DNA from 4 places in the Streptomyces sp. NPDC029152 genome. Region 4 is predicted to be linked to each of the others. Evidence: riboswitches for the same ligand, from Rfam matches in the RefSeq annotation. Region 4 holds a riboswitch; each other region holds the start of a gene.

Region 1 (2,176 bases), on a different contig from region 4:
ACGACCGATGCCGCGTCGGACCCTGGGGAGAAAACGGCCAAGTCCGACACTTCATCCCCGTCCGGCGTCCCGGCCGATGGTGACGCCCAGGTGTCCGGCAGGGGGGAAGTCTCCGCTCCGGAAGGCGACGAGCCGGACAAGTCGGGGCGGAACGACGCCGTTTCGGGGCTCGTCGGCACCGAGGACCCCGCGACCGGCCGGCACCGCGGGGGCAGTGCCGAAGAGGGCGCGCCGGACGGCCGTGCGGCGGAGTCGTCGGGGCGGCACGCCTCGCGCGACGGGAGCGGCGCCCGCGGCCTCACGGACGGCTCGTACACCGTCCGTTCGGGCGACAGCCTCTGGGGCATCGCCGACTCCCTTGAGCTCGACGGCGGATGGCACTCCCTCTACACCGACAACAAGGACGTCGTCGGTGCCGACCCGGACCACATCCTGCCCGGTCAGACGCTCACCGTCACGGACGAACCGGGCCAGAACCAGGGCTAGTTCGCGTCACGGTTAGAGGCTTTATGTCCGTTTTGGATCACGTGAGAGATAGGTCTCAGAAGCCGTGATCGTCTTTGAAAATCCGCGGAGCGCGTGCCTACGGTCGTGATCGCTCGCCACCGCGGGCCCCGACCGCCGCAACGCCGAATCCTGCCAGCGGAGGTACGGGAACAGTCGTCGCGTCGAGCGCCGCAGGCAGGAGCGGGGGACCCAGGTAGGTGCCGCACCGGACAGTCGGTCCGGAGCGGCTAGGGGTGAAGCCGAGTTCCGTGAGGGACCCGGCCGGGCAACTCAACCGGCCCGAACCCGACAGCTCACCTCGCAGGCGTCGGTGAGGGGATCAACCATGCTGTTTTCCGGCAAGGGCAAGCACCGTCGTCCGTCCAAGGCCACCCGTGTCATCGCCGTCGCCGGCGTCACCGGTGCCGCCGTCGCCGCCCCGCTGATGGCGGCCGGCAACGCCTCCGCCGCCACCGCGTCCGAGTGGGACGCCGTCGCCCAGTGCGAGTCCGGCGGCAACTGGTCCATCAACACCGGCAACGGCTACTACGGCGGCCTGCAGTTCTCGGCCTCCACCTGGGCCGCCTACGGCGGTACGCAGTACGCCGCGACCGCCGACCAGGCCGGCAAGTCGCAGCAGATCGCGGTCGCCGAGAAGGTGCTCGCGAGCCAGGGCAAGGGTGCCTGGCCGGTCTGCGGCACCGGCCTGTCGGGCGCCGCGTACACCGGCGGTTCCGGCGAGAGCCAGGACGGCGGCTCCTCGCAGTCCTCCGGCGGCTCCGAGAGCTCGCAGAGCCGGAGCGGCGGTGCCACGGCCGAGCGCTCCACCGGGCAGAAGGCCTCCCGCTCCTCCGAGCGTCCGGCCGCCGAGAAGCAGGCCGAGGAGAAGACCGCCTCCACGGAGAAGACCGTCACCACCCCGACCGGCAAGAAGGTCGAGAAGGGCGACGGCGAGTACAAGGTCGTCACGGGCGACACGCTCAGCTCGATCGCCACGGAGCAGCACGTCGAGGGCGGCTGGGCGAAGCTGTTCGAGCTGAACGACGACATCGTCGCCGACGCCGACCTGATCTACCCGGGCCAGCAGCTGCACCTCAAGTAGGCGGCGGCCCGCCCCTGCTCCCGCCCCGGTGCGTGTTCCCCCGTACGCACCGGGGCGGGTTTTTCGCGTCCCGGGGCCGGAAGGTTCCCCGGGTTTCCGCGAACGGTCTTTGTTCCGTTCGGAAACAATTTACGCTCGGTTCTGTCCATCGGGTGGGCGACCGGCTGGCCGATCGCCCGGAGCCGGTTAGGCTCGTCCCGCAGAGCCGCTGCGGTCCTGCGGACCCGCGTCACACCGAAGCGTCACATCGAAGAAGGAGATGCTCGTGCCGTCCATCGACGTCGTCGTAGCCCGGGAAATCCTGGACTCCCGAGGCAACCCCACGGTCGAGGTCGAGGTCGGCCTCGACGACGGCAGCACGGGGCGTGCCGCCGTTCCGTCCGGTGCCTCCACCGGTGCCTTCGAGGCCATCGAGCTCCGTGACGGCGACCCCAACCGCTACCAGGGCAAGGGCGTCGAGAAGGCCGTCCTCGCCGTCATCGAGCAGATCGGCCCGGAGCTGGTCGGCTACGACGCCACCGAGCAGCGCCTGATCGACCAGGCCATGTTCGACCTGGACGCCACCGACAACAAGGGCTCGCTGGGCGC
Region 2 (2,176 bases), on a different contig from region 4:
CGTCATCCACTACGTGGACTCGCTCACCGAGCTGATCACCATCGCGACGGTCGCCGCCCTCGCCGTCCTCGTGAACGCCTTCGTCCGCCGCACCGACGCGCGCCTCGCCTCCGCCCGCGAGATCGCCGAGGCCGCCCAGCGCGCCGTCCTGCCCGAGCCCGCCGGGCGGATCGGCGGCTTCGAGATCGCCGCCCGCTACGAGGCGGCGCAGGCCGACGCCTTCATCGGCGGCGACCTCTACGCGGTGCAGGACAGTGCCCGCGGCGTGCGGCTGATCGTCGGTGACGTGCGCGGCAAGGGCATGGGGGCGGTGGCCGCCGTCGCCGTGGTGATCGGCGCCTTCCGCGAGGCCGCCGAGCAGGAGGCGACGCTGGAGGCGGTCGCGCAGCGGCTGGAGCGGGCGCTGGCGCGCGAGGGCACCCGGCGCGACGGGCTGGACGCCTTCGAGGGGTTCACCACCGCCGTCCTCGCCGAACTCCCGCACGGCGAGGGGACCGTGCGCATCGTCAACCGCGGCCACCCGCCGCCCCTGCTGCTGCACGCCGACGGCACCGTGCAGCCGGTGCAGGCCGGGGAGTTCGCGCTGCCGCTCGGGATGGGCGAGCTGGGGGTGTGGCCCGACCGTGCGGAGGTGACCGGCTTCCCCGGCGGTGCCACGCTGCTGCTGTACACCGACGGACTGTCCGAGGCCCGCGACGCCCACGGCCGGTTCTACGATCCCCCGGCGCGGCTGGCCGGCCGCGTCTTCCGGCATCCGGCCGAACTGCTCGACACCCTCGCCGACGAGGTGCGCCGGCACTCCGGGGGCGGCATGGCGGACGACATGGCGCTGCTCGCCGTGCGCCGGCACTGAGCGGCGCGGCGGTCCCGGCCGGCGTCACGGGTGGTGACGACGCGACCGCCCTCCGCATAACAACTGACACAACGTCAGAAACATGTGATGTGAAGTTGTTATCTGAAGGCTGTTCAAATCGCCCCGTTTCAGCACCTCGTGGGGGATAAGTCCGGGCCGGAATCCTTAATGATCAATCGGAACGGCTTGGAATCAACGCCCCCCGTCTATTAACGTTCGATAACGCAGCGCGGTCGTCCCAGCCGTCACAGAAGGCGGCTCCGTGCGCACGCGCCGAATCCCGCGAGGGAACCGGGGAACCACCACTCTGGGGTGAATCGGGCGTATGACGCCGTGGAGACACGGCGGGTATACGCGCGTAGGAGACCTTCCTGCTCCGAACCCGTCAGCTAACCCGGTAGGCGGAAGGAAGGAAAGGAGTACGCCCACGTGGCGTCCAACCGGCCTGCCCCCGAGGCCCCGTTCGTGCCGAGCCGGCGCGACACCGAACCCTTCGGCCACGACGTCCGCCGCGCCGAAGAGGGCCCCTGGGAGGAGTGGAACCCCACCGCGGAGTCCATCCGGCCCGTACGCGGCCGGCACCGCGTCGCCAAGCAGCGCGGCGGACTCGCCCGCAGCTCCACCGTCCTCGGCGTCGGCGTCATCGCGGCCGTCGGAGCGGGCGGCATGGCCAGCGCACAGACCGGCAAGCCGCCGATGCCGATCTCGATGCCCGATCTGCCGAACGTCGGCTCGCTGATCCCCGACATCTCCGCCGACGAGCCGGAGCCCCAGGGCTCCGCCACCCCGCTCAGCGGCATCGGCGTGACCACCACCGACGCCGCCGAGGGCTCCACCGACGCCGGTGAGGCCCTGCGGGCGCGCATCATGCAGCAGGCCGAGCAGCAGCAGATCCAGGTCGAGACCAAGGCCGCCGCCGAGGCCGCCGCCAAGGCCGAGAAGGAGGCCGCCGAGGCCGCCGCGAAGGCGGAGAAGGAGGCCGAGGCCAAGGCCGCCGCCGCCAGGAAGAAGGCGGAGGAGGAGGCCGCGAAGAAGGCCGAGGCCGAGCGGCTCGCCGAGCTGGCCAAGCAGTTCACGCTGCCGACCTCCTCGTACACGATCACCTCCACCTTCGGCCAGGCCGGTTCCATGTGGTCCTCCGGCCACCACACCGGCCTCGACTTCGCCGCGCCCACGGGTACCCTCATCAAGGCCGTCCACACCGGCACGATCACCGAGGCGGGCTGGGCCGGCTCCTACGGCTACCGCACGATCCTGACCCTGGACGACGGCACCGAGCTGTGGTTCTGCCACCAGTCGTCGATCAACGTCAGCGTCGGCCAG
Region 3 (2,176 bases), on a different contig from region 4:
TCGGCGCGTGGACCGGTTCCGCCGCCGAGCCGCGTCCCGTGCCGCCGGTGACCGCCGACGACACCGGACGGGTCGTCATCGTGGACCGCCCCGGCGCCGTCCAGACGCAGCTGCTGATCGGCCGCACCGGGCCCGACCGGCACGACCGCGTGTGGCCCGCGCAGGTCCTCGGCACTTACTGCCTGGGCGGCACCCTCACCTCGCGCCTGGACCGCGTCCTGCGCGAGGAGAAGGGCTACACCTACGGCGTCCGGGCCTTCGGGCAGGTCCTGCGTTCCGCGCCCGACGGCACGGGCGCCTCGATGCTCGCCATCAGCGGCTCCGTCGACACGCCCAACACCGGTCCGGCGCTGCAGGACCTGTGGACGGTGCTGCGCACCCTCGCCGAGGGCGGGCTCACCGACGCCGAACGCGACGTCGCCGTGCAGAACCTGGTGGGCGTGGCGCCGCTGAAGTACGAGACGGCGGCGGCCGTCGCGAGCACGCTGGCCGACCAGGTCGAGCAGTACCTGCCCGACGACTACCAGGCCACGCTGTACCGTCAACTCGCCGCCACGGGCACCGTGGAGGCCACCGCCGCGGTCGTCAGCGCCTTCCCGGTGGACCGCCTGGTGACGGTCCTCGTCGGCGATGCGGCGCAGATCAAGGAGCCCGTCGAGGCCCTCGGCATCGGCGAAGTCACCGTGGTGGCCGCCGAGTAGCGGCACGCGCGCGCGACGGCCCCGGCGACCCGAGCGTCACCGGGGCCGTCTTTTGTCCGAATTGGGGGAGAGGCTGCCCGTCTGCCCTGTGGCGTGCGCTACAAAATCCCTGTTGCGTTTGAGGATTGAAGACAACCGCGTTTAGCGTCGTCCGGGCTGTTCGTCAGGCAGTGCGCCGCACCCGCGGCACCGGACAGTCATCGCCGAGTCCCCGTACGGCGCGAGCCAGGGGAGCCGGGGACCCATCGCAGTCCCTGGGGTGAATCGGACGCCCGCGCTTCGGCGAGGGGGTCCGTAGGAGACCTTCCTGCTCCGAACCCGTCAGCTAACCCGGTAGGCGAGAGGGAAGGAAAGGACCAGCCTCTACATGGCGTTCACGCGCGCCACCGGGAAGCACCGCCGCCCCGGCCGCATGCACCGCACCACCGTTCGCGCGGCGGGCGTCGCGGCCCTCGCCACCACCGGCGTCGTCGGCTCCCTCGCGGCCCCGGCCCTCGCCGCGGAGCCCGAGCCCGAGCAGACCGGGCTGACCCCGGTCGTCACCATCGGCGACTCCATCGCCGAGGAGATCGACGCCCAGGCCGCCGCGCAGAAGCAGGCAGCCCTGGACGCCGCCGCCCGCGAGGCGGCGATGGAGGCCGCGCGCGAGCGGGCCGCCGAGGCGGCCGAGGAGGCACGCGAGGCCAAGGAGCGCGCCGCGCGCGAGGCGGAGCGCGAGCGCCTCAACACCTTCGTCGCGCCGATCACCGGCTCCTACGTGTCCACGGCCTACCGGGCCGGCAGCTCCCTGTGGTCCTCCGGCAGTCACACCGGCATCGACTTCCACGCCTCCACCGGCACCTCGGTGCACGCGGTCGGCGTCGGCACCGTCGTCGAGGCCGGCTGGGGCGGCGCGTACGGCAACCAGGTCGTGATCAGGATGCACGACGGCACGTACACCCAGTACGGCCACCTGTCCTCCATCGGCGTCTCGGTCGGCCAGTCGGTCGACGCCGGCCAGCAGATCGGCCTCTCCGGCGCCACCGGCAACGTCACCGGCCCGCACCTGCACTTCGAGGCCCGCACGAGCCCGGAGTACGGCTCGGACATGGACCCCGTGGCCTACCTCCGCTCCCACGGCGTGAACGTCTGACGACGGACGGTACGACATCCCGAAGGCCCCGGCTCCCGAGCCGGGGCCTTCCGGTCTTCCCGCCCTGCCTCCGGTATTTTTCCGGCTCCGTTTCCGGCCCGTGGATGTCCGAAAGACATCCCTGAATTTCCGCGGCCCGTCCGAAAGCGCGGCGCATTGGCCTAGAGTCACGGAAAAGGCGTCCATCGCCGGCGTTTCACGGGGATCAATGCGGAGGTCGGGCATGCGTATTCCGGCGCACTCGGTGTGCACGGCGATCCGGGACGACATCGTCGCCGGTGTCCACGGACGCGGCAGCCGGCTCACCGAGGAACTGCTCGCCCGCCGCCACGGCGTCTCCCGC
Region 4 (2,176 bases):
CGCCACGTACGACCCGATCACTGTCCTGCTGTCACTCTTCGAATCGTCTGCCACGTCGGCCCATGATTCACCTTGGAATGTGACCTACGCGACCGTAGGAAGGGGTTGACGGGCGGTGAGAAAGGCCACTCCTAAAGTGTTCGCCAACTCAGGAATAAGCACGGGCCGGTGACGGACGCACCGGAGGCCGGACCCGGGGATCGGGGTCCGGCCTCCGGTGGCGCGGGGACCGCGCGGGAACCGCCGTCAGACGGAGACGCCGTGCGAGCGCAGGTAGGCGATCGGGTCCACGTCGGAGCCGTAGTCCGGCGTGGTGCGGATCTCGAAGTGCAGGTGCGGGCCGGTCACGTTGCCGGTGGCGCCCGAGAGGCCGACCTGCTGGCCCGCCGTCACCGACTGACCGGCGGAGACGGAGAGCGAGGACAGGTGGGCGTACTGGGCGTAGTGGCCGTCGGCGAGCTTGATGACGACCTGGTTGCCGTACGCGCCGCCCCAGCCGGCGGAGACGACCGTGCCCGCGCCGACGGCCTTCAGGGAGGTGCCGGTCGGGACGACGAAGTCGGTGCCGGTGTGGTAACCGCTGGACCACATGCTGCCGGACTGGTGGTAGGGGGTGCCGATGCCGCCGGCCACGGGGGCGGTGTAACCGCCGGTGGCGCCGGCGGACGGGGTGCTCGTGTCCGAGGACTCCGACGCGGAGGACTTCGGCGAGGTGGTCTTCGCGGTGTCCGACGCCTTCTCGGCGGTCTGCGCGGAGGACTTCCCGGCCGGCTTCTCGGCGGACTTCTGCGCGGACGGCGAGGACTTGGCGGTGCCGGTCGCGGCCTTCCGGCCGATCGACAGTTCGAGACCCGGGTGGATGAGCGACGGGTCGGAGCCGACGACCTCGCGGTTGTCCGCGTACAGCTTCTTCCAGCCGCCGTCGACGTGCTGCTCGTCGGCGATCTTCGAGAGGTAGTCGCCGCTCTTCACGACGTAGGTGTGCGAGGCCGGGCCCTTGTCGGCCGACTGCTGCGCACCGGCCGCGACGGACTGTCCGGCGACGGAGTGCGCGGGGGCGGCCTGGGCGGCGGCGGCGCCCATCAGCGGGAGCGCGAGCGCGGCGCCCCCGGTTCCGGCGATGGCGATGGTGCGGGTGAGGCGCTGGGCCTTGGTACGGCGGTGCTTACCCTTCGCGGGCATGGCGGATTCCTCTCCGGCGCCTGCGAGGTGAGCTGTCGGGTGCGGGCTGGAGATGCCCGGCCGCGTCCTGACGCGGCTTTACCCCGAGCCTGTTCCGGGAACCGGAACAGGCGGTCTTACCTGTGGGTCCCCCGCTCCTGCCGTGTACGGGTGGTGGACGAGTGCGGGCTCCGGTCGGCGGCAGGATTAGGCGTCCGTCCGGATCGGTGGTGAACGTAAGGGACCAAGATGCGAACGGACAAGCGAGAGGTTCCCCGGACAGGCGTTCCGCTTGATCCTTTACGGGAACCAGCGGTCACACTCCGTCAATCCTGTGCGCACCCCTTTCCGTAAACCCCCTCGAAAAGCGCCTGAATTACGTGAACATGACCAGCAACGCACGGTCACCTCTATGACGCTGCTCACGAGAGATGCACCAGCTCCCTTTATTTCCTTGCAAGTTGAGGTAAGTCAGGTAATTGGGACAGAAGGCGCATATAGCTCCCATTCGGCCCCGGCGGCTGCCCCGTGGACGACTCGTTGCCGCAGGCAAGGGATGCCGTATCGTCGGCTGGACGCCCGACGGCGAGCAGCGCCGGCGGGGCGGAGTGGGAGGAGCCCCCGTGACGCAGCAGGTCCCGTCGACCGAACCCGAGCTGGCCGGCGTGCGCAACTTCCGGGACGTGGGCGGACTGCCGACCACGGACGGACGGCGCGTGCGCCGGGGAGTGCTGTTCCGCAGCGGCCACCTCGCGCACGCCACCGCGGAGGACGCCGCGTTCCTCGCCTCGTTGGGGCTGCACACGATCTTCGACTTCCGCAACGCCGCCGATCACAAGCTCGAGGGCCCGGACGTCGAGCTGCCGGGCGTGCGCAACGTGAACCTGCCGCTGAGCGACCCGGCCGACGGCGCCGAGTTCTGGACGATGGTCCGCGACGGCGACCTCGACCAGCTGCGCGCGATCCTCGCGGACGACCAGGCCGCGAACCGGATGATCGCCTCCTACCGCAGGAT

The links. Region 4 has a riboswitch for cyclic di-AMP ahead of ACZ4V6_RS28055 (M23 family metallopeptidase). Riboswitches for the same ligand answer to the same signal wherever they lie in the genome.
Region 1: another riboswitch for cyclic di-AMP. It lies ahead of ACZ4V6_RS25940 (transglycosylase family protein); the one in region 4 lies ahead of ACZ4V6_RS28055 (M23 family metallopeptidase).
Region 2: another riboswitch for cyclic di-AMP. It lies ahead of ACZ4V6_RS09375 (M23 family metallopeptidase); the one in region 4 lies ahead of ACZ4V6_RS28055 (M23 family metallopeptidase).
Region 3: another riboswitch for cyclic di-AMP. It lies ahead of ACZ4V6_RS29770 (M23 family metallopeptidase); the one in region 4 lies ahead of ACZ4V6_RS28055 (M23 family metallopeptidase).

The regions. Positions count from the first base shown of each region.
Region 1 is NZ_JBVHWR010000013.1:84,426-86,601, reverse strand. Features, by position in the region: gene ACZ4V6_RS25945 (transglycosylase family protein) at 1-486, shown strand, start outside; cyclic di-AMP (ydaO/yuaA leader) riboswitch at 664-829, shown strand; gene ACZ4V6_RS25940 (transglycosylase family protein) at 833-1,588, shown strand; gene eno (phosphopyruvate hydratase) at 1,854-2,176, shown strand, end outside.
Region 2 is NZ_JBVHWR010000003.1:584,509-586,684, forward strand. Features, by position in the region: gene ACZ4V6_RS09370 (PP2C family protein-serine/threonine phosphatase) at 1-853, shown strand, start outside; cyclic di-AMP (ydaO/yuaA leader) riboswitch at 1,115-1,272, shown strand; gene ACZ4V6_RS09375 (M23 family metallopeptidase) at 1,283-2,176, shown strand, end outside.
Region 3 is NZ_JBVHWR010000018.1:68,026-70,201, forward strand. Features, by position in the region: gene ACZ4V6_RS29765 (M16 family metallopeptidase) at 1-701, shown strand, start outside; cyclic di-AMP (ydaO/yuaA leader) riboswitch at 893-1,056, shown strand; gene ACZ4V6_RS29770 (M23 family metallopeptidase) at 1,069-1,833, shown strand; gene ACZ4V6_RS29775 (GntR family transcriptional regulator) at 2,057-2,176, shown strand, end outside.
Region 4 is NZ_JBVHWR010000015.1:144,362-146,537, forward strand. Features, by position in the region: gene ACZ4V6_RS28050 (SGNH/GDSL hydrolase family protein) at 1-21, opposite strand, end outside; gene ACZ4V6_RS28055 (M23 family metallopeptidase) at 247-1,182, opposite strand; cyclic di-AMP (ydaO/yuaA leader) riboswitch at 1,187-1,345, opposite strand; gene ACZ4V6_RS28060 (tyrosine-protein phosphatase) at 1,785-2,176, shown strand, end outside.